DNA from 3 places in the Bacillus yunxiaonensis genome. Region 2 is predicted to be linked to each of the others. Evidence: predicted binding sites of a transcription regulator. Region 2 holds the regulator's gene; each other region holds the start of a gene.
What was found. Region 2 encodes Rex, which represses fermentation and respiration genes when NADH is low (regulators of the CRP and FNR family bind a similar motif). Its sites were predicted from a motif close to TTGTGAAATATTTCACAA; they were not measured.
Positions count from the first base shown of each region.

Region 1: a site for Rex is predicted at 1,854-1,871, ahead of WAX78_RS11635 (L-lactate dehydrogenase). Genes of this name have one in related genera too.
Region 3: a site for Rex is predicted at 1,273-1,290, ahead of WAX78_RS13905 (cytochrome c oxidase subunit 2A). Genes of this name have one in related genera too.

Region 1 is NZ_JBAWSV010000003.1:468,354-476,653, forward strand. It holds gene WAX78_RS11615 (TetR/AcrR family transcriptional regulator) at 1-405, shown strand, start outside; gene WAX78_RS11620 (permease) at 599-1,171, shown strand; gene WAX78_RS11625 (hypothetical protein) at 1,283-1,468, shown strand; gene WAX78_RS11630 (spore coat protein) at 1,482-1,730, shown strand; gene WAX78_RS11635 (L-lactate dehydrogenase) at 1,976-2,926, shown strand; gene WAX78_RS11640 (PTS transporter subunit IIC) at 2,947-3,960, shown strand; gene WAX78_RS11645 (phosphatase PAP2 family protein) at 4,043-4,684, opposite strand; gene WAX78_RS11650 (methyl-accepting chemotaxis protein) at 5,263-6,981, shown strand; gene WAX78_RS11660 (DUF3978 family protein) at 7,559-8,005, opposite strand.
Region 2 is NZ_JBAWSV010000018.1:3,894-12,193, forward strand. It holds gene WAX78_RS24900 (ABC-F family ATP-binding cassette domain-containing protein) at 1-1,658, opposite strand, end outside; gene WAX78_RS24905 (redox-sensing transcriptional repressor Rex) at 1,842-2,471, shown strand; gene WAX78_RS24910 (YdiK family protein) at 2,498-2,695, opposite strand; gene WAX78_RS24915 (CPBP family intramembrane glutamic endopeptidase) at 2,698-3,426, opposite strand; gene groES (co-chaperone GroES) at 3,787-4,071, shown strand; gene groL (chaperonin GroEL) at 4,110-5,747, shown strand; purine riboswitch at 5,988-6,089, shown strand; gene guaA (glutamine-hydrolyzing GMP synthase) at 6,241-7,779, shown strand; purine riboswitch at 7,941-8,043, shown strand; gene WAX78_RS24935 (NCS2 family permease) at 8,174-8,300, shown strand, end outside.
Region 3 is NZ_JBAWSV010000004.1:341,336-349,635, reverse strand. It holds gene pbuX (xanthine permease PbuX) at 1-356, opposite strand, end outside; gene WAX78_RS13910 (xanthine phosphoribosyltransferase) at 358-951, opposite strand; purine riboswitch at 1,059-1,160, opposite strand; gene WAX78_RS13905 (cytochrome c oxidase subunit 2A) at 1,536-1,682, shown strand; gene WAX78_RS13900 (cytochrome c oxidase subunit II) at 1,713-2,186, shown strand; gene WAX78_RS13895 (b(o/a)3-type cytochrome-c oxidase subunit 1) at 2,183-3,832, shown strand; gene WAX78_RS13890 (carboxypeptidase M32) at 3,871-5,388, opposite strand; gene WAX78_RS13885 (ATP-dependent DNA helicase) at 5,514-7,451, opposite strand; gene WAX78_RS13880 (DUF3921 family protein) at 7,584-7,769, opposite strand; gene WAX78_RS13875 (THUMP domain-containing class I SAM-dependent RNA methyltransferase) at 7,833-8,300, opposite strand, start outside.

The DNA.
Region 1 (8,300 bases), on a different contig from region 2:
TTACAAGACGTCCGAAAAAATCTTGGTGTTTACGGAATAGAACAGCTGCATGGGGCGCTGAAAGAGGCGGTAGAGGGTAAAAGTATGGATGAAGCAATTCATGCATTAGGAGAAGCGTACGTGTCGTTTGTCCGAAGGCATCCTGGATTGTATGAAGCAACTTTTTTACGAGATGAAGAAGTGCAACAAACAGGGGACGGAATTGTAGAGCTTTGTCTTTGTGTTTTACAACAATACGGTTTAGAAGGTGAGCAGGCGCTTCATGCGACGCGTGGACTAAGAAGTATTTGTCACGGATTTGCGTCGATTGAACAGCAAGGTGGATTTGGATTGCCGCTGGATTTAGATACAAGTTTACATTTATTACTGGAAACGTTTATTAAAGGGCTACATGTTATAAAGTGAAACTTCCATCAGTGGGGGGGTTCTTCATCCCCCACTGATGGTTAGTTGAACCAATCGGGCTCTTACTGCCCGTTAGTACGGGATAAAAGAGTGAATAAGGAGAGAGAAACCATGAATTTTTTGTTGTTCATGCTTCTTTTTACAGTAGGTTGCGGTTTGTTAGAGGCGAAAGTGCTAAAGGATGTGAGGTGAAATGTTTGCAGGACATTTTGGCTTAGCTGCAGCAGTGAAAGCGAAGTCACCGAAAATACCGCTTTGGGCTCTCATGTTAAGCACACAACTATTGGACGTCATCTTTGTGCCGCTTTATGTTTTAGGAGTAGAAACAATAGAGCCTATTGGTGGTAATGGTTATGGTGAAGCGGTGATTCATGCGGATTATTCACACTCTTTAATAGGAGCACTGTGTATTGCCTTTTTTGCAGGAATAGTGGGTAGGAAGTTTTTGGGAAGAAGTGGCTTTGTTATTGGAGCGGTAGTTTTTAGTCATTGGATCCTTGATTTACTTGTGCATCGCGCTGATTTGCCATTACTTCCAGGGAATTTTGGAGACTTTTCTTTGCTGGGGTTTGAGCTATGGAGATTTCCAGCTATTAGTATTGCATTGGAATGTATTCTTATTGCGTTAGGTGGTATATTATATTTTCGATTTGTTGTTTCGAGTGTAGAGCAACAAAAGAAATTGATAGCAAGAGTAGCCGGCGGTGTAGTAGTTGTGTTATTAATTCTTTCGTTAATTACAGATGTATTTGGCTTTTCGGCTTGAATATAAATGAGAGGAAACCTTAGAAGCGATTCTAAGGTTTTTTAAGTGCATACAATTCAAAAATAAATAGATACTAAATCTTGAATGAACAAAGAAAGGAAGGCCGTTACGATGCAAAATTTAAACGAGCTTGAAGTGGAGAATTTACGTCATCTTATTGGCGGACATGCAACAGTTATTAACAAATTACAAGAGTATGCACAGGCATGTACGGATCCGCAGCTGAAGCAGATGCTGCAAAAAGATGTGCAAGATGCACAAAATACGAAGCAACAATTAATGTCTTTTCTAGGATAGGAGTGTAAAGAACATGAATGAAAAAGATATGGTAAATGATTATTTAGCTGAATTAAATGCAAGTTTAACAGGCTATGCGAATTACATTGCTCAAACGAATAACGATCAATTATACCAAACGTTAGTTCAAATTCGTAATCAAGACGAAATGCGTCAACGTAATCTGTATCAATACGCAAAACAAAAGAATTATTATCAACCAGCAGCTCCTGCTAATCCAACGATTGTTCAGCAGTTGAAGACTCAATTAAGTGCGCAATAAGAAAAGAGATTTTTTGAAACGGGTGACGTGATTAAGACGTTACTCGTTTTTTGTTTTGTAAAAATGAAACATTCGGAACTTTGTCGAAATGATGTGCAAGGGGACATAAAATGTCCATATTATTTGTGATATATTTCACAAGTTGTACATGGTTTCCATGGTGAAAACTTCTATAATAAAAAGTGTAAAGAGCACAAGACGTAGAAAATTACATTACACTACACTAAGAAGCAGGTGAAATTATCATGAATAGAAATACAAGAAGGATTGCAATTATCGGTACTGGATTAGTTGGATCAAGCTGTGCGTATTCTATTGTGAATCAAGGGATCTGTGAAGAATTAGCGTTAATTGATCTTAATCATGAACGAGCAGTTGGCGAAGCAATGGATTTATCACACTGCATTAATTTTACAAATACAAGAACAAAAGTATACGCAGGAACTTATGAAGACTGCAAAGATATGGACATTGTTATTATTACAGCAGGACCTGCTCCAAAGCCAGGTCAAAGTCGCCTTGATACTTTAGGAGCAAGTGCAAAAGTTATGGAAAGTATTGTACCAAGTGTAATGGAGAGCGGATTTGATGGCATCTTCCTAATTGCATCAAACCCAGTTGATATTATTACTTATCAAGTTTGGAAATTATCAGGTTTGCCAAGAAATCGCGTTCTTGGTACTGGGACATCATTAGATTCTTCTCGTTTAAGAACAATTTTGTCTGAATTGCTAGATGTTGATCCTCGTAGCATTCAAGGTTATTCGTTAGGAGAGCATGGCGATTCACAAATGGTTGCCTGGTCTCACGTAACAGTTGGTGGAAAGCCGATTCTACAAATTTTAGAAGAGCAAAAAGAGCGTCTAGGTGAACTTGATTTAGATGAAATTGTAGAAGAAACAGCAAAAGCTGGTTGGGAGATTTATAAGCGGAAAGGAACTACTTATTACGGTATTGGGAATGCCTTAGCTTATATTGCACGTTCTATTTTTAATGATGATCACTGTATTATTGCTGTATCAGCCGTTTTAGACGGTGAATATGGAGAGTATGAAATTTCCACAGGTGTACCAGCTGTCGTTACAAGAGATGGTATAAAAGAACTTGTCGAACTGAACTTAACAGAAGCTGAAGAAAACCGATTTGGAAAATCAAATGATATTTTACGTGACTACATGAAAACAATCGGTTATTAAACTAGAAGAAGGTGAAACAGATGAAGGAATATATCATGCCTCGTATATTCAAAGGATCTGCAGGAATTGCACAAGGTATTTTCGTATCCCTTGGAATTGGTTTACTCATCGAAAATATAGGAAGAATTGCTGATATTCCTATGTTAATTACAATTGGAGTTGTTGCGAAATCACTTATGGCGCCAGCAATTGGAGCAGGAATTGCTTTTATGCTTGGAGCAAATGGACTTGTCATTTTCTCAGCGATGGTTGCAGGATCGATTGGAGCTGGATCGATTTCCATTACTGCAGCCGGTTTGATGATTAAAACTGGTGAACCAATCGGTGCGTTATTAACAGCAACTCTAGCGGTCTATATTGGTAAACGATTAAGCGGAAAAACTGCTGTAGATATGATGCTCGTTCCGTTTGCTGCAATATTAGGTTCAGGTTTAGTCGGTATTTGGTTATCCCAAAATATTAGTCCGGTTTTAAATGCAGTTGGAGCATTTATTAAAGATAGCTCAGCTGGTAGCCCATTTATCGCTTCTGTGGTACTTGCGGTTGTTTGGGGATTATTATTAATTTCTCCAGCTTCATCAGCTGCTCTAGCAATTGCACTTAGCCTAGACGGCGTGGCAGGCGGTGCTGCACTTGCAGGATGCGTCGCTCAATTTATCGGATTCGCTGTTATCTCTGCGAAAGAAAATAACTTAGGCGGTATTTTAGCGCAAGCTCTTTGCACACCGAAAGTACAGCTTCCGAATATTACTAAGAACCCAATGATTCTTGTACCAACTGTTGTCGCCAGTGCAATTGTAGGTCCTGTATCGGCGCTTGTATTCCAAATGACAGCTGGGAAAGAAATTGCGGGTCTTGGACTAAGTTCTTTAATCGCACCAATTAACTTGATTTCAAGCAAAGGATTAAGTGTTGTTCCAGCGATGGTGATTACTTATATCATAATTCCAGTAGCTGTTTCTTATATACTGTATATGATTTTGAAAAAAGCAGGTCGCATTAAACCTGGGGACATGACTGTACCGCAATCTTAAAAAAATATGCCAATTTGAAAATCTTCTCTTACATAGATAAAAGCAGACTGAAGAAGCCGCAGTCTGCTTTTTTGGTTATAGATTATACTCCGGCTTGCACAGTAACCTTTTGTTCACGTGATTCAAAGATATAATACATAGCGGCATAAAGGAAACTTGCTACTACAGTGCCTGCTACTGCATCCATAAAGGCGTGCTGTTTTGTAAACAAAGTAGATAAAATAATGAGTACGCCAATGAATGTTAATATGCCATATTCCCATTTGTTTTGCTTCTTCCTCTTATGTGCTGTAATCATAATGACAAATGTCGTGAGTACGTGAATGCTAGGAAAGCAATTCACAGGTTGATCGATACTGTAAATATAGCGCACTAAATTAGCAAACACATCATTGCCGATTACCTCGGGACGTGCGATCGTTGTTTGCCACATATAATAAATGCTAAAGGAAGTAAGGTTACCTAATAAAATACTACTTAATGTAACGTAATAGAGCTTTCGATCAGCAAAGCAGTAATAAATAAGAGCACCGTATAGGTAAGGAAACCAAAGTAAGTATGGAACGATAAATTCTTTTGTAAATGGAATCCATTCGTCTATTTTTGTTGTTACATTCACAGCACCTATTGTTGAGTGGTTCAGCACGCTATAAAGAGGACTTACAAGTACGAGTAGGAGTATATAAGATAATGGAATAAAGGCTGAAAACTTATTATTTTTCATAGTAATTCTCCTATTTGTAGTGTAATGATTTGAAACTTGAAAAATTATAATATAAAAAATGTAAATGAACCATCGATTTCTCTAACATTTTTTACAAATAACCTTACAGTTTTGTCACTATATGAAAATTCCTGTCCTCCTTCGAATCTTGAAGGTGGGGTTTTCTTGCTAAACTTCCGATAAATACGAATTGAAAAAATGAGATAAAATCTCCGTTCTTTTTAGGCGGGCCAAGGCCTTTTCATGCCACATGCGAGGGGGAAAAGCGAGTATAGGTCATGTTTTGTTCTGTATTGCAGCGACTTATATGTATCATATTGTAGGATGCCGATATGGGTGAAACGTTTCTTAAACAAACGTTTAATTAATATATATGTTCCATTTTCAGCTCTTAATCAAACGTTTGTTTAAAAGACTAGAAATACCTAGTCTAAAGGGATTATCACATTTAAATAAAAGTGCTATTCATTCCAAGTGAAAATGACAAATAGCGATATTGAAAAATATGTCGTGTTTTGTCATATTTTGTTATAAACTATATAACGTAATATAAAGATTTCTAAAAAGGAAGTGGTGTAATGGCATTGTTAAAAAATAGTAAAATTGGTACGAAATTAAACATGTTAATGATTGCAGCTAGTATTGCATGTATTATTTTATCATCCATAGGGGTAATCGCATTAAATAAAGCAGACAAAAATGCTGAAAGTATGTATAAAGACATGTTACTTCCAATTCAATGGATAGAAGCTGTAGAGGCTAATTTCTATTATGCTAATAATAATTTTATGGAACTTATGTTAACAACAGATGAAAATAGAAATAAAGAGTTGGCAAATAATCTGTCTAAAGTACGCCAAGAAAATGATCAATTATTAAAAAAGTTCGAATCAAAGTTACTCTCCCAAGAAGAAAAGGATTTATATGAAAATTTTAAAGCAAATTTTGGCGAGTTAAGACCGAAAATGAAAGAAGCGCAAGATTTAGCAATGCAAAACAAAAACGAAGAGGCTTATGCTTACTACTTAAAAGAAGTTGATCCTGCTATGCAAAAATCAATTAAGTCTATTCGAGAACTCGTTAATTATAATAGTAGCCAGGCAGAACAATTACAGGAACATAATGCTAACAGCGCTAAAACTGCAATGATGATATTTATTCTTATTTCAGTTATAGCGACTGCGACTATTATATTGATTGGTTATATTATTAAAATAGCTATTCAACGTCCAATTACGTTATTACAGCATGATATGAAAGAAGTAGCAGATGGGAATTTAGTAATACGTACTTCTTATGAAGCAAATGATGAATTAGGAAATATCGTTATTTCTTTTAATCATATGTTAGACAATTTACAACAACTAATTGAGAAAATAAAGGTAACAACACACGAGGTTACTTCCTCGACTGATAGTATGTTGCAAGATACAAAACAGGCATCTCAAATCTCTAACGAAGTTGTTCAAACGATTCATGAAGTGAACAAACAAATAGTAGGACAAGTTACGAGTATTCAAGAAAGTTCAACAGCAATGAATGACGTAGCAGATGGAGTGCAAACAGTAGCTGAATCTGCATCAACTGTTGCTGAAGTGTCTGTTATTACAACAGATCGTGTGGATAGCGGAAGTGAAGTAATCAAGCAATCTATTACTCAAATGAATAATGTACATAAAGCTGTGGAGGAAACATCTACAATGATAGAGCGTCTGGTGATGCGTACACAAGACATAGATAAAGCTTTAGATGCGATTACGAATATTGCGGAACAAACAAACTTGCTTGCTTTAAATGCTGCAATTGAAGCAGCACGTGCAGGGGAAAATGGAAAAGGTTTTGCAGTTGTTGCAGCTGAAGTGCGAGAATTAGCTGAACAATCAAAGCAATCTGCACATGAAATTAATGATTTAATTAAATCAATTCAACAAGATACAAAAGATACCGTTCAAATTATGAGAAAAGGTCAGGAAGAAGCGGCGCAAGGAAAGAATGCTGCTAATGAAGCAGAACAAGCATTTTCAACAATCATGACAGATATTCATAAGATAACACATCAAATTCAAGAAGTATCAGCTACAACAGAAGAAATGTCTGCTGGAACGGAAGAAATTAACGCTTCATTATCAGTAGTATCAGAAACTTCTACAAGGGTAGCAAAAGATACGGATCAAACCGTACAAGCCATTCAAACACAAGCAGCATCCATTACAGAAATAACGAATCAATCCATGCAAATAAAGAACAAAATTGAAGAATTAGAAGGATTGATTTCACAATTTAAAATTGAGGAATAAGAATTATTTATAAATAAAAATAAGAGACGGCAAATTTAGTGGCGTCTCTTATTTTTTATTATTGAAATATAAATAAATAATGATTAAAAATAAGTGCAAAAATGTGTTTACATGAACGCTTTTAATAATTCTTGTACTAATGGAATTACGTTACCGATGAATGTTAGGACTGCAATTGCAATTTGCATAAATATTCCCTCCTATTTTTCTGAATATTTAATATTTATAGTATTATTATATTTTAAAATAATGAAATCCGCAATCTTTTTTTGTATGCAATATTGCATGAAGGATAGTTGGTTTATCCCGCTATTCGCAGGCAGTAGGCCTCCCACCTCAAGATTCAGAGAGAAGCGAAGAAGATAGGTGGAGGATTAAGAAACCCTCCACTGACGGAAGTTTCACTTTATGGTATTAATTAAACGTTTGATTAAGCCGTATGTTCTATAATGCTACACATCTTTTTTGAAAAAATAAAAAACACTTCTCAAAAAAATGAAGTGTTTTTCTATCTCTAAATATATTATAATAAAAATAGTTGGAATTTTGTTATTTTAACAAAATATTATGTAATGGCTTAAATAGATGGATTATATTCGCTTATGTATTTAGTTACGCTTTCATTTAATGTCATGAAAAAGTCTGTGAATTTTGAACGGTTCGTGTGAATGTTATCTACATGCTGTAAAGAGAGTTTCTCGTTTAAGAGAAATTCCCCGTGATGTCCAAATACTTGTATATGAGCATTCATTTGATCTGAATCTTCTTGTGTTGATACGAGAAGATAGTCAAATGCTTTTATAGGAATGGCATATGTTTTACGATATGTATTCGTATTACTTATTCCGGTTTGTTTTATCACTTGAAACTGGAGAACTTCTTTGTTTATAGCAATAGACAATGTTGTTGATTTTAATTTTGTGTCTGTTAATTCATCAAGTTCTTCAAGTTGAAAATGGATTGTAGTTTGATCTGAGAAGTTTTGAATTTGTTGTTGGATTGCTGTGTGAATTTGTAGTTCCATATAGTAAAAAATCTCCTTTTCTTAATGACTATATAGATAGAAATATAGAACAAAAGAATTAATATAATAGTTTCAAGTAGTAAATAAAATTAAATATTTTTATGGCTACTTAAAGAGAATACATGACAAATTACTAAAAAACAATATAAATTGATTTAATATTTCGTATTTTAAAAACGTTATATTTAGCATAAATAATATTATGATGAAATAATATTATTTATGCTAAATATAAAATATTTTTGGTGAATTTGCGAAAAACAAAAGATTTTGCAGGATAAAAGAAATTCTTAGC
Region 2 (8,300 bases):
GGTTTGTTTGTTTCTTGTTCTTCAAGTTCCGCCCGTTCTAACATTTCATTTTTCTTTTCTACATAATAATCGTAATCGCCTAGATATTCCACTGCCCCGTCTGTTGATAACTCAATAACTTTTGTGGTGATGCGATTAATGAAATAGCGGTCATGGGAAACAAATAAAATAGTTCCCGGAAAATCAATAAGAGCATTTTCTAAGATTTCCTTGCTACTTAAGTCTAAATGGTTTGTCGGTTCATCTAAAATAAGTACATTTGATTTTTGCATCATAAGTTTCGCAAGGGCTAAACGTGCTTTTTGTCCACCACTTAAAGAAGAGACTGGCTTTAAAACATCATCACCAGAAAATAAAAAGTTTCCAAGTACTGTGCGGATTTCTTTTTCTGGTTGCAGCGGGTAATCATCCCAAAGCTCATCCAATACACGTTTCGATGATGTTAAGTTTGCTTGTTCTTGGTCATAATATCCAATAGAAACGTTTGAGCCGAATGAAATACTGCCGTTTAAAGGATGAAGTTTATCCACAAGAGATTTTAATAAGGTGGATTTTCCGATTCCATTTGGACCGACAAGGGCAACACTATCACCTCTTGTTAATTGGAAATGAATGTGCTCAATGATTGGCTCATTATTATAACCAATTGTGACATTTTTTACTTGTAGTACATCATTGCCGCTTTGCCTATCGATATCAAAATGGAAAGAAGCAGATTTTGCATCACCGAGTGGTTTTGTCATAAGCTCCATACGATCTAATTGTTTTTGGCGACTTTGTGCCCGTTTTGTTGTGGATGCACGGGCGATATTTTTTTGAATGAAGTCTTGTAACTTTGTGACTTCTTCTTGCTGTTTTTCGTAACGCTTTATCTCTTGTTCGTATAGTGCTGCTTTAAGTTCTAAATACTTACTGTAGTTCCCTGTGTATTTTCGACTTTGTTTATTAGAGATTTCATACACCTGTGTTACGAGCTTATCTAGAAAGTATCGATCGTGTGAAACGATTAAAATAGCACCAGGATAGCCTTGTAAATATTGTTCCAGCCATGTTAATGTATCGATATCTAAATGGTTGGTGGGCTCATCCAAAATAAGCAAATCTGGTTTTGTTAATAATAATTTGCCAAGAGCTAAACGAGTTTTTTGTCCACCGCTTAATGTGGAGATTGTTGCTCCGTGTGTCTCAGGAGGAAAGCCGAGTCCGCTTAAAACAGAGCGAATATCAGCTTCGTATTGGTAGCCGCCTTTATTTTTATAATCTAATTGCAGACGATCATACTCTGCTAACAATCTTTCATGTGCAGTGACATTTGTGAAATTTTCTTCTTTCCCCATTTCTTGTTCTAGCCTTCGGAGTTCTTTCTCCATGTGTTGCAAATCTAGAAATACCGTTAACATTTCATCCCAAATGGTTAATGACGTTTCAAGACCAGTGTGCTGTGCTAAGTAACCGATAGATACATCTTTCGGTTTGATAATTTCTCCACTGTCATGGGATAGTTCTCCTGCAATAATCTTTAATAATGTAGACTTTCCAGCGCCGTTACGGCCGACAAGTGCAATGCGATCACGCGTCTGTACCTCTAACTTAATGTTTGAAAGAATCACTTCAGCGGCGTACAACTTGGAAAGGTTATTCACTTGTAGTAAAATCAATGTTTTCACCTCAAATAATTTCTTAACTTTGCCATGATTATATTTCTCAATCATACTAAAAATAGTGTATAGTTGAACATAAATAGAGAAGTTCTCTCTCTATTATACAAGGAAAACTTTCAATGCTAAACTTCCGTACATGTTTCAATCACTTGAACAGATAGGAAGAGAGGAGGGGGTTGCATGGAGCAGCCTAAAATTCCGCAGGCGACTGCCAAAAGATTGCCTCTATACTATCGATTTATCCAAAACTTATCGTTATCTGGTAAGCAACGCGTATCATCTGCAGAATTAAGTGAAGCGGTGAAAGTAGATTCTGCGACAATTCGAAGAGATTTTTCATACTTTGGGGCATTAGGGAAAAAGGGATACGGCTATAACGTAAATTATTTATTGTCGTTTTTCCGCGAAACACTTGACCAAGATGATGTAACGCGTGTAGCCCTAATAGGGGTAGGTAATTTAGGGACAGCTTTCTTACATTACAATTTTACGAAAAATAATAACACAAAAATTGAGATGGCATTTGACGTTGATGAAGAGAAAGTTGGAAAAGAAATCGGAGGAATTCCAGTATATCACCTGGATGAATTAGAAGAAAAATTATCAGATGATATAAAAGTGGCAATATTAACAGTACCTGCTTCTGTTGCACAAGCTGTAGCAGATCGCTTATCGCACACGAGTATACAAGGAGTTTTAAACTTTACACCTGCTAGGTTAAATATAGTAGAACACATTCGAATTCATCATATCGATTTAGCGGTAGAATTACAAACGCTTGTATACTTTTTGAAAAATTATCCACAATAAAAACGCAGGAATTCCCTGCGTTTTTATTATTTCTTCATACTACCTTTTTTCGGTTTAGAAAAAATAAGGCGAAGTGCCAAACTAAAATCAACCGTTGCCATTACAGAAAGTAATAGTGTGTAAAAGTTCCAAATTGTATCCTCAACACTTGTAATTGCTAAGTATGTAAAAATACACCCGAGAAGAAAATACAAAGTTGCCATAACAAATGGTGAATTTCGCATGTTTAAAATCCTCCGATAAATCCTTGCAATTTTTCAGCCTTTTCTAGATAGGGATGTAGTACAAATGTAATTAACATAACATTTGTATTCATCATAACATGAGCCATAATGGGTACAATAATCCGTTTCGTTTTTACGTATAAAAATGAAAAAACAAGCCCCATGGAAATATACACTAATAAATGTGTAGGGTCAAAATGAATTAAAGCAAATATAAGTGAACTCACAATTGCTGCGATAAAGAAGTTATATCGTTTATATAGTGTTCCAAATAGAATCTTTCTAAATACAATTTCTTCAAGAATAGGAGCAAATATAGACGAAACAATTATAAATAATGGAGCAGCTTTTATAATATCGATAATGTTTTGTGTATTTTCAGATTCAGCTTTAACTTTAAAAATTTGTGTTTCGATGGTGCCGGCAATTACTTGGGCAAATAAAGCAAGAAAAACCCCTAAAATAATCCATCCTATTGTAGCAGGAATGTTTGTCTTTTCCCGATCCCATTTTTCTGATTGTGTATCATTACGTAATAACAGAAGGATAATAATAAGAGCGATAAAAAAGCTAATTAGTCCCCAATGTGCAGTTGCTAATTGTACCTTTTCTTCGAAAGTTCTGTTTCCATTGTTGTATATCCCGCTTTTTAAAAGGATCCATCCTCCAATTACACCTGATAATTGCATCAAAATATATGTAACAACAACCCACCAATATTGTCTCTTCAATTTCGTAACTCCTTTTTAAATTTTTTGTAATGAAAAAGGAAAATGCTCTATCCATAGAGAAAACAACTTATGGCATCTTCTTATTGTAACATAGGAGAAGAAGGGAAAACGATGGAATATAAAATTGAATCTTCTATCAGTGCCGATCTTTTGTGAGCCAAGGATTTTGGTATTACATTATTACGCTACCCATCCGGTAAAGCATATGAAGAGGATGTAAAATAGTTTTCCGAAAAATTACGATTTTTTCACTTGCAAAAGAAAATAAGATTCTTTATTATAATAAGTGTGTTAGCACTCGAAGTGTTTGAGTGCTAATAAACATAAAATTTACATAGTAAATTGAGGAGGTTATTGTTCATGCTAAAGCCATTAGGTGATCGCGTTGTAATTGAACTTGTTCAAGCAGAAGAAAAAACAGCAAGTGGTATTGTATTACCAGACACTGCAAAAGAAAAACCACAAGAAGGTAAAGTAGTGGCGGTTGGTACTGGTCGTGTGCTTGAAAATGGTGAGCGTGTTGCTTTAGAGTTAGCTGCAGGCGATCGTATTATCTTCTCAAAATATGCAGGTACTGAAGTGAAATACGAAGGTGCAGAATACTTAATTTTACGTGAAAGCGACATTTTAGCAGTTATCGGTTAATTATATAAATCTTTAAAAATTCAAGGGGGTCAAATATTATGGCAAAAGATATTAAATTTAGTGAAGAAGCACGTCGTTCGATGCTTCGCGGTGTCGACACTCTTGCAAACGCAGTAAAAGTTACGCTTGGACCAAAAGGTCGCAATGTTGTACTTGAGAAAAAATTCGGTTCTCCGCTTATTACAAATGACGGTGTAACAATTGCAAAAGAAATCGAATTAGAAGATGCATTTGAAAATATGGGTGCAAAATTAGTAGCAGAAGTTGCTAGCAAAACAAATGATGTAGCTGGTGACGGAACGACAACTGCAACTGTATTAGCACAAGCAATGATTCGTGAAGGTTTAAAAAACGTAACAGCTGGTGCAAACCCAATGGGTCTTCGTAAAGGTATCGAAAAAGCTGTTGTTGCAGCAGTAGAAGAATTAAAAACGATTTCTAAACCAATCGAAGGTAAATCTTCTATCGCACAAGTAGCTGCTATTTCTGCTGCTGATGAAGAAGTAGGACAATTAATTGCAGAAGCAATGGAGCGTGTTGGTAACGACGGCGTTATTACATTAGAAGAATCTAAAGGTTTCACAACAGAATTAGATGTAGTAGAAGGTATGCAGTTCGATCGTGGATATGCTTCTCCTTACATGATTACTGATTCTGATAAAATGGAAGCAGTTCTTGATAACCCATTTATCTTAATTACTGATAAAAAGGTTTCTAGTATTCAAGAAATCTTACCAGTATTAGAGCAAGTGGTACAACAAGGTAAACCACTTCTTATTATCTCTGAAGATGTAGAAGGCGAAGCGTTAGCTACATTAGTAGTAAATAAACTTCGTGGTACGTTCAACGTAGTAGCTGTTAAAGCTCCTGGCTTCGGTGATCGTCGTAAAGCTATGTTAGAAGATATTGCGATTTTAACTGGCGGTGAAGTGATTACAGAAGAATTAGGACGCGACTTAAAATCTGCAACTATCGCATCTTTAGGGCGCGCTAGCAAAGTTGTTGTAACGAAAGAAAATACAACAATTGTTGAAGGTATAGGAAATACAGCACAAATCGAAGCTCGCATCGGTCAAATCCGTGCGCAGTTAGAAGAAACAACTTCTGAATTCGATCGTGAAAAATTACAAGAGCGTCTTGCTAAACTAGCAGGTGGCGTAGCTGTAATTAAAGTAGGTGCAGCAACTGAAACTGAATTGAAAGAGCGCAAACTTCGCATTGAAGATGCACTTAACTCAACTCGTGCAGCAGTAGAAGAAGGTATTGTTGCAGGTGGTGGTACTTCACTTATGAACGTATATACTAAAGTAGCTGGTCTTGCAGCTGAAGGCGACGTAGCAACAGGTATCAACATCGTACTTCGTGCATTAGAAGAGCCAGTTCGTCAAATCGCAATCAACGCTGGTTTAGAAGGTTCTGTTGTTGTAGAACGCTTAAAAGGCGAAAAGGTAGGCGTTGGTTTCAACGCAGCAACAGGCGAGTGGGTAAACATGCTTGAGTCTGGTATCGTAGATCCAACGAAAGTAACTCGTTCTGCGCTTCAAAACGCAGCATCTGTTGCAGCAATGTTCTTAACAACTGAAGCAGTTGTTGCTGACAAGCCAGAACCAGCTGGTGCTGCTGGAATGCCTGACATGGGCGGCATGGGCATGGGCGGTATGGGCGGCATGATGTAATTTCATGCGCCGCGAAACATCCATCTCTTTATAGAGGTGGATGTTTTTTTGTTCTATAAGTAGTGAAATATAAAGAAGATAGGTATTTCGAGAAATTGTCTATAAGATGCTGACTGGTTCGAATAACTTGTTAGTGAAGCTGGAAATGAAGGAAGTTTCTCTATACAGGAAAATAATTTCTGTAGAATTTTGTCGCTTTCTCTCTTGACCGTATTCATACTTCATTGTTAGAATCTAGGAAGATAATATAAAGTATTCCTTCATATATCCTCAATAATATGGATTGAGAGTCTCTACCGGGTTACCGTAAACAACCTGACTATGAAGGCAGTGTGTCTATGTTTATAAGGAGGAACCTCCTTTATAAAGCTAGGCTCCTGCCTTTTCTTTGTTATGAGACTGAGGGCAGGGGACTGGCTTTTTTTATTATATTGGTAATTGTTTTTACCAAATTGGTGAAAATGTTTATATACAGAACTATGGGGTGATTATTTTGAAGAAACAGCACGATACGATTATCGTTTTAGATTTTGGAAGTCAGTACAACCAGTTAATTGCGCGTCGCATTCGTGAATTTGGCGTGTATAGTGAACTTCATCCACATACAATTACAGCAGAAGAAATTAAAGCGATGAATCCAAAAGGAATTATCTTCTCTGGTGGACCGAACAGTGTATATGGCGAAAGTGCATTCCACTGTGACGAAAAAATCTTTGACTTAGGCTTACCGATCTTCGGTATTTGCTACGGCATGCAGTTAATGACAAAACACTTTGGTGGAAAAGTAGAACGTGCAAACCATCGTGAGTACGGAAAAGCTGTATTAAAAGTAGAGAATCAATCAAAATTATATACAAACCTTCCAGAAGAACAAGTTGTTTGGATGAGCCATGGTGACTTAGTAACGGGCTTACCAGAAGGTTTCGTAGTAGATGCAACAAGTGAATCTTGCCCAATTGCTGGTATGAGCAATGAAGCACAAAACTTATATGGTGTACAATTCCACCCAGAAGTACGTCACTCTGAGCACGGTAATGATTTAATTAAGAACTTTGTATTCGGTGTTTGTGGTTGTACTGAAGGCTGGAACATGGAGAACTTCATTGAAGTAGAATTAGAAAAAATTCGTGAAACAGTTGGCGACAAAAAAGTATTATGCGCACTTAGCGGCGGTGTAGACTCTTCTGTTGTAGCTGTATTAATTCATAAAGCAATTGGTGATCAATTAACATGTATTTTCGTTGACCACGGCTTACTTCGTAAAGGAGAAGCTGAAGGGGTTATGAAAACATTTAGCGAAGGCTTCCACATGAACGTTATTAAAGTGGATGCGCAAGAACGCTTCATGAGCAAATTAGCAGGTGTTGAAGATCCAGAACAAAAACGCAAAATCATCGGTAACGAATTTATTTATGTATTTGATGATGAAGCATCTAAATTAGAAGGAATGGACTTCTTAGCACAAGGTACACTGTACACAGATATTATTGAAAGTGGTACAGCAACTGCACAAACAATTAAGTCTCACCATAACGTTGGTGGACTTCCAGAAGATATGCAGTTTAAATTAATCGAGCCTTTAAATACGTTATTTAAAGACGAAGTACGTGAATTAGGATCAGAACTAGGAATTCCTGATGAAATTGTATGGCGTCAACCATTCCCAGGTCCAGGACTTGGTATTCGTGTATTAGGTGAAATTACAGAAGAAAAACTAGAAATCGTTCGTGAGTCTGATGCAATTTTACGCGAAGAAATCAAAAAAGCTGGTTTAGACCGTGAAGTTTGGCAATATTTCACTGCACTTCCTGGCATGCGCAGCGTAGGTGTTATGGGTGACGAGCGTACGTATGATTACACAGTAGGTATTCGTGCTGTAACATCTATCGATGGTATGACAGCAGACTGGGCACGTATTCCTTGGGACGTATTAGAGAAAATCTCTGTACGTATCGTAAACGAAGTAAAACACGTAAACCGTATTGTGTATGATATTACTTCTAAGCCACCAGCAACAATTGAGTGGGAATAAAGTGAATTTCATGCTATAGAAGACGATCCATCTATACTTTTATGTGTAGATGGATCGTCTTTTTGTTTTTACACGAACGAAATTTGATTTTTAATAAAAAATGTTCGTTTTTAAATTGACACTTAGCTACGTATGAGTTAATATGAGTATGTAATTAATAATAAAAGTGAATATTACAGCCGTCGTATAATATCGGGAATATGGCCCGAAAGTTTCTACCTAGCTACCGTAAATGGCTTGACTACGAGGCGTTTTAATATAAAGATAAGGGATAATTATCTTTGTTTACAGACGCTTCCATGTATATGCAATGGAAGCCTTTTTTATTTTTTGTGGATAAAAGAGGGGCTAGGAAGAGTTACGATGAGCAATCATATAACGGGGGAAACATAGAATGAAACGTTACTTTCAGTTCGATGAGCTCGGAACAAATTATAAAACAGAGTTCATTGCAGGGTTAACAACATTTTTATCTATGGCATATGTGTTATTTGTCAATCCGGCTACGTTGTCGTTAGGGC
Region 3 (8,300 bases), on a different contig from region 2:
TTTACAAGCTTCCCAAACACACTAGAAAATAAAACAACGAATAGTCCTGCTGCAATAATAGAACCATACACAGCGGATACCCCATATTGTTTACCAATAGCAATCATCGGTCCGACTGCTGTAAAAGTACAACCAAGCACAACTGGAAGCCCAATACCGAAAAAGCGATTCGTTAATGCTTGTAAAATTGTTGCAATACCGCACATTAATAAATCAATTGACACTAAATACGTAAGTTCACGCTGATTTAATCCAAGTCCGCCTCCAACAATGAGCGGAACGATAACTGCCCCAGCATACATTGCCAACATATGTTGAATACCAAGAGATGCAATCTTAAAAGGGTGTTGTTTCATCTTACTTCACCTCCGCTACCGCATGTTCGACAAAACGAACTGTCCCATTATTAAGCGATGCGATTTCTGCCAACGATTCTACACGAACGCCGCTCTCACGTAATTTACTTCCGCCATCTTGAAATGCTTTTTCAATCACGATTCCGATACCCGCTACTGTTGCTCCTGCTTGCTGTACTAAGTTCATTAAACCAAGTGCTGCCTGACCATTTGCTAAAAAGTCATCAATAATAAGAACACGATCGTCTTCATGTATATATTGTTTTGATATGGAGATCTCGTTCGTTTCTTGCTTTGTATAAGAATATACTTTTGCAATATACATATTATCTTGTAACGTTAACGATTTACGTTTTCTTGCAAAAACAACTGTAACACCAAATTCTAATGCAGCCATCACAGCTGGAGCAATTCCTGAAGACTCAATCGTCACGATTTTTGTAATCTTCTCGTCTTTAAAACGCTTGGCAAATTCTTTCCCGATTTCTTGCATAAGCACTGGATCAATTTGATGGTTTAAAAATGCATCTACCTTTAACACATCATCTGACAATACTTTTCCTTCTCGCATAATTTTCTCTTGTAATAATTTCATGGTTTGTTCCCCCTCTTATGCAAATAAAAAACTCCAAAAGCAGCCTTCACCCAATACAAGTGAGAGACGTGCTTTTGGAGCTTTGCTAAAAAAGAATGCAACTATAGCATATATTCGTCCTCACTCATAGTCGAAGCATTTACGGTACTTCGGTAGAAACTTGCAGGCCATATCCCTACGATTATATGAGTGTTGCTAACTTATTTAATTTAATAAAAGGATTATAACTCACTTTTTTTACTTTGAAAAGCATTTCTCGAAAAAAACACGTACAAATTTCAAAAATATACAATCTTCGTTCGACTTTTGAAACCTCTTTCATTTTGAAATGATACATATACTTTTTAAGAAATCCAAAACCACTTAGCTTGCTAGCATTGTGAATGAACTACCCATTTCACATTTCTTTCACATTTCCTCATTATAAAATCTGTAATAAATCACGGTTTATCAGCTTTTCATCATAAGCATAGTTTTAATTGTATCAATGAACACTTTTTGAAAGCACTGCAGACTATGTAGTAATTGTCAAAATATTTTGTATGATAAAAATGTAAAATTCACTTTCTTGAGGAGGAGAAAAAATGGGGGAGCGTAAATTACAGCCAGTCGAGAAGAAACAACAAAAGAAAAGTTCACTAAAAGGAACATTAATTTCTGTTTTTTTACTCGGCTTCTTTCTAATCTTTACATGGTTTAGTGTATATCAAATTTTTTTAAATCGATTGTAATGTTATTGGTAAACAAAGGGGAGATGGGATATGCACCTGCATAAATACGAAAAAATTTGGCTCATTTTCGGTATTGGTTCATTATTTGTATTTTTAGCTGTAATTGGAATAAGTGCCTTTTATATGGGAAACCAGCCGCCCAGCTGTTTAACAACAATTGATCCAGAAAAAGTAAATGCGACCGCTCCGTTTGATCATCCTGGTGTAAAACAAGTTGGTAAAGATCATTATCAAGTAACAATTGTCTCACAAGCCTTTTCCTTTACACCAAATGTGATTAAAGTGCCAAAAGGCGCCAAAATTGACTTTGTTGTCGCAACGAAAGATGTTGTGCATGGTTTTGAAATTGCTGGGACAAATGTGAATATGATGGTTGAACCTGGCTATGTTAGTACAGCTTCTCAAGTATTCCACAAGCCAGGTGAATATTTAATCGTATGCAATGAGTATTGTGGTACAGGCCATCATATGATGAGTGCGAAAGTAGAGGTGACTGACAAATGATGCATGTTCAAGATAAAATATATAAAAAAGATGCCAAACTTGCGATGGCTCATATACATGTTGCATTTATCGCTCTATTTTTAGGAGGGATATGCGGGCTACTGCAAGTACTTGTCCGATCTGGAAAGTTTAATCTTCCAGCTGGAATTGGTTATTACCAAGTACTAACAACACATGGTGTGTTACTTGGCCTCGTATTAACAACATTTTTTATTATTGGCTTTTTGTTTGCTTGTATGAGCAAAACTGCTGGGATTCTTTCAAAAGGGGTACGAACAACAGGCTGGATTGGTTTTTGGCTTATGACGATTGGAACAACGATTACTGCAGTTTTTATACTATTAAATAAGGCTACTGTTCTCTATACATTTTATGCTCCGTTAAAAGCTCATCCTGGATTTTACATCGGTCTTACCCTCGTTGTTGTCGGTAGCTGGTTTAGCGGCTTTGCAATGTTTGCTCATTATCGCACATGGAAAAAACAAAATAAAGGAAAGAATGGTCCATTACTTAGCTTCATGGCTGTTATTACAATGCTGCTTTGGCTCGTTGCTACTCTTGGCGTTGCTGCAACAGCACTCGTACAATTTATCCCTTGGAGTTTAGGCATCGTTGATAAAATCGATGTACTTGTTAGCCGAACATTATTTTGGTACTTCGGCCATCCACTTGTCTATTTTTGGCTTCTCCCTGCCTATATGGCATGGTATGTCATCATTCCGAAGATTATTGGCGGAAAAATTTTTAGTGATTCACTCGCTCGTTTATCATTTATTTTATTCTTATTATTTTCCGTTCCAGTTGGATTTCATCATCAATTAACAGAACCAGGTATTGACCCTGGGTGGAAGTTTTTACAAGTCACCTTAACATTCATGGTTATCATCCCTTCATTAATGACGGCATTCTCTCTATTTGCATCATTTGAGCAATATGGACGCTCAAAAGGAGCAACTGGATTATTCGGCTGGCTGCGTATGCTTCCATGGTCAGATGCTAGATTCTTTGCACCGTTCGTCGGAATGCTTATGTTCATTCCAGCCGGGGCAGGAGGACTTGTGAATGCAAGCCACCAATTAAACCAAGTAGTTCATAATACAATCTGGATAACAGGGCACTTTCACTTAACATTAGCCACATCTGTTGTATTGACATTCTTCGGCATTGGCTATTGGCTTATCCCTCACTTAACAGGACGTGTTATGACAAAAGAAATGAATCGCCTTGCGATAATTCAAACTTGTGTATGGGCACTTGGGATGTTCTTCATGTCTGCTGGGATGCACTTTGCTGGACTATTAGGAGCTCCGCGCCGCTCTTCTTTTTCCACATATGGAAATGCAACGCAAGCTATTGAGTGGATACCGTATCAAATTGCACAAGCAGTTGGAGGAACAATCTTATTCGTCGGCATTATACTAGCTATTATTATCTTCTTAGATCTTGCTTTCTTTGCACCGAAAGGGCACACTGAATTTCCTGTTGGAGAAGTATCTGATGCATCTGATCAACCACCGATTGTCTTTGAGAATTGGAAACTATGGCTTGGAATTACAGCATTACTTATTTTATTTGCGTATACCATTCCATTTATAGATATGATTCAAAATGCGCCGCCAGGTTCAAAAGGGTTTAAAATGTGGTAAGTAAAAAGCAGAGGGGGGTCTCCCTCTGCTTTTCCTTTTTATAATTCATAAATCTCTTTATACTTCGCCTCTAAATAATCAGCTAAATAGTTCGCATTCAATCCTTCACCCGTTACATCTTGTAAAATTTCTAAAGGCTTTTTCGTTTTCCCATATTGGTGAATGTTTTTTGTTAACCATTCACGAATTGGTGTCACGTTTCCTTCCGCTAGCAATGTATCAAAGTTCGGAATTTCTTCTAACATCTTATGTTTAAATTGCGCTGCGTACATATAACCAAGTGCATAAGATGGGAAGTAGCCAAACGATCCATCTGACCAATGCACATCTTGCAGTACACCCTGTGCATCCGTTTCTGGACGTATACCTAAATAACTTTCCATTTTATCATTCCATGCTGCCGGCAAGTCTTTTACTTCTAATGTTCCATCAAATAATTCTTTCTCCAGTTCATAACGAACCATAACATGAAGCGAATATGTAAGTTCATCTGCCTCAATACGTATAAAGGAAGGCTTCGATTCATTAATCGCATCATAGAATTCATTTACAGATACGTTTTCAAATTGTCCATCACTAAATTGTTTCAATACATCATAATTTTTCTTCCAAAATGATTTATTACGTCCAATAAAGTTTTCAAAGAATAGTGATTGTGATTCGTGAATCCCCATTGATGTACCACTGCAAAGCGGTGTACCTTCTAATTCTTCTGAAATATTTTGTTCGTATACAGCATGTCCACATTCATGAATTGTTCCGAAAACTGCCATGCGGAAGTCATTCTCATCATAACGAGTCGTAATGCGAACATCCCCTCTATTTAATGTAATTTCAAAAGGATGTATCGTTTCATCTAAACGACCGGCCTCGAAATTATAATTTAATTGTTTTAGTAACCCTAAAGTGAAATTCTTTTGTTGTTCTTTTGAAAAATGTTCAAATAAAGCATTTGTTTTTAATTCTTTATCGGACTTGGAAATTTCTTTTACAAGCGGAACAATACGCTCACGTAGTTGTCCAAATACGTGATCTAACACTTCTACCGTAATACCTGGCTCATACATATCTAAAAGCGTATTATATTTATAAGTTTCATAACCCCAATATGTAATAAATTTCTTCTTATATTCAACAATTTTTTCTAAGTATGGTCGAAACATTTCAAAATCAGATTTTTCACGAGCTTCTCCCCAAATACTTTCCGATTTTGCTTGTAATTTAACAAACTCTTCATACTCGGCCTGTGGAATTTTTTTATTTCGATCATACTCTTTGCGGCACTCTTCTACAATTTTCTTCGTTGTTTCAGAAATTTTATTATCTGCAATTAGCTGTTCTAATTCTTTTAAATATCTTTCCATCTCACCAGAAGTCGATAATGAAAACACCTCTGATGAAAGCATTCCTATCACTTCCGAACGTTGATCAACACCTTTCTTTGGTGCCCCCGTTCGTAAATCCCAAAATATTAGGCTTAATGCTTCCCCATAATTCTCTATCTTTTTCACATATGCTAAAAATTCTTTTTCTACTTCATATGTAGGAATCGTCATACTATAAAAACCTCCTTTTTCTACCTCACCCTTATTTCGACATAAACAAATAAATTCCTTTTCTAATAAAAAAAAAGCTTAGCAACCGCCAAGCTTTTTCCGATTAAAAAGAGAAAGATGTCATTCTATAGTACTGTACCTTCTACTGGGAGAACTTGTTTGACAGCTTCTACTACTTTTTCATTCTCACCTTCTGATAAGAATAACGAAATATATCCTTTATCTTCACTCGTACGAATTAAACGCCCAATTCCTTGACGAAGACGTAAAATCATATATGGAACGTCAACATCCCAAAACGGATCATTTACGTGCTTGCGCTTCGCTTCAAATACAGGGTCATTCGGAGGAAATGGAAGTGACCAAATAATAACATGAGATAGCGAAGAACCCGGAATATCTAAACCTTCCCATAAATGAACCGCACATAATACCGTGTCCTCTTCATTTTGGAAACGAGAAACAAGCTGACTAATTTCTTGATCTCCTTCATATAAAAACGGTACTGACATTTGTTCTTTACCTACATATTCTTTAAATGCTGATAGCTCTTGTTTCGTACGGAACAGAATCAATGTACGTCCATTTGTTTTTTGGATTTCTTCTAATGCATACTGACATTTTCTTTCCCATTCATTCTCTTTTGTATATGTTGGTAAATAAACTTTCATTTGCTCTTCATATTCGAATGGAGAAGCAACTGAGAATGATAAATAATCTTTTACCCCTAAGCTATTTGCAGTAAATGCAAAAGAATTATTTTCTGATAATGTCGCAGATGAGAAGATGTACGGAATTTTTTTGGAGAATACTTTTTCTTGCAGCACTTCTTCCACCGCACGCGGCATAATAACAAGCGTAAAGGCACCATCGCCTTCTTCTCCCCACGTAATTACATTTTTCTCATGCATAAACAAGCGTAATGAATGCTCTAATACATCTAAATGTTCGTCAACAATATTTAAATCATATGTGTTCACTGTGTACATTTCACTTTCAAAAACAAGCGCGTCGCCAACTTCAGAGATTTTTGCATATAAACGCTTTGCCTCTGTCGTTACTTTTTCTGTTAATTGAATTTCTAAACGGTCAGAACCAGCAATTTCTTTCTTACTTTCTTTTAGCGCTTCAAAGAACTGTTCCGTTTGCCAAATTGTTTCTTCTACTAAATGAGCGAACTCTTCGCGAATATCATTTTGCAGTAATCTTGTTAAAAGTTGTTCCATCATTGTTTGTTTTAAACGATACGTAAGTGCTTTTTGCGCTGCATATTCTACAAGATGCCCTTCATCAAAAACAACGCAGCTACTTTCTGGTAACAATGGCATTTGTCCTTCACGTTTACGTGCATCATACGTCCAAATATGATCCATATAAAAATCTTGCGAACAAATAATTAAATCTGCTGCTTTACGATAATGTTCACGAGATAATGTTTGTCCGCAGCGATGACGAGACTCACATGTAAAACAGTCTTGGAAATAGTCCCAAGATACTTTAGACCATTCTTCGTCGTTTAATAACGGAAATTCTTTTCGATCACCGTAATGAGTAAAGTTTTGCATTGTTCCATGATCAAATACGAATTGAGGCAATTCATAATATAAATCTTCAATCACTTCCGGTGCTCGTCCACTCATTACATCTTCGAGTTTACGTAAACATAGATAATTCTCCATTGATTTTGCCAAACGTACATCGACAGATAATCCTAATGCTTCTGATAGTTTAGCAATGTCCCCTTCTTCTTTCACAAGCTGCTCAATCAACGTTTCGTCCGCACAAGCAATAATAGCTGGCTTCCCTGTATAACGTGCATAACAAATCGCATAAAGAAGATATACAATGGTTTTTCCTGTTCCAACACCCGCTTCAGCAAACATTACTTTCTTCTCTTGAAATGCTCGTTCTAATTGGAACGCCATAAAGATTTGCTCGTCACGCTCTTCAAATCCCTTTTCTGGTAAAATGTCGTAAAATACGTCTCCAATCCACTCATTTAACTTGTCGAAAAAATTATCTTGTTTCCCCACTTCAAATGGCAACTTTTGTTTCGTAAACATCATATTCCTCCAACTACATAATTTCTATATAAAAAGACAGAGCAACCACTCATAAAAAGAGCAGTTGCTGTTTTCTTGTTGCTTACATAACAAATGAGCGAAAAAAGTTTTCCTAGATGCAGGAAAACTTTTTTACTCTATCAATGATTTTAAATACTGTTTATCAATCAATGTTTCATGTGATAAAGCCGATAAATACTCTTCACGTGCTCTTTGTAATTCATGATCAGCTACGCCGTGAAGGTTTACTTCTTTTTCTAATTCATCATGTGTTCGATGAATAGCCCTTTGAATCATAGAAAATTGCAAACCATCCATTAGCGCTTCCTCCTTTAGATTATCGCATAATAGCAAGTATATGCGTTCTAAAGAAGTTTTATACTAATCACGCGGCGGACGTTTGCCGAAATACTGATAGTAATCAGTGCGAATAAATCCATTAAATAATTTTCGTTTCTTTGATGCATCTTTGCCGTACCATTTCTCAAACTCTGGATGGCTTGTTAATACATATAAAGACCAAGTATCCAGCGGCCTAAATGCTTGTCCCATCTCTGAATACATTTTTTCAACAAGAGGCTTTTCACTCAAACGCTCTCCGTATGGAGGATTCGTCACAACATAACCATATTCCTCTTTTGTTGTAAAATCTTTTACTTGCATTTGCTTAAATGTAATAAGATCACCCAGTCCTACTTCATCAGCATTATCCTGCGCAACTTGTACCATACGATGATCAATGTCTGATCCGATAATTTGAAGTGGTTGATCGTAGTTTGCTAAATCTTCTACTTCTTGACGAGCTTCATCCCAATTTTGTTTACCAATCCAACCCCATCCGTCAGAAGC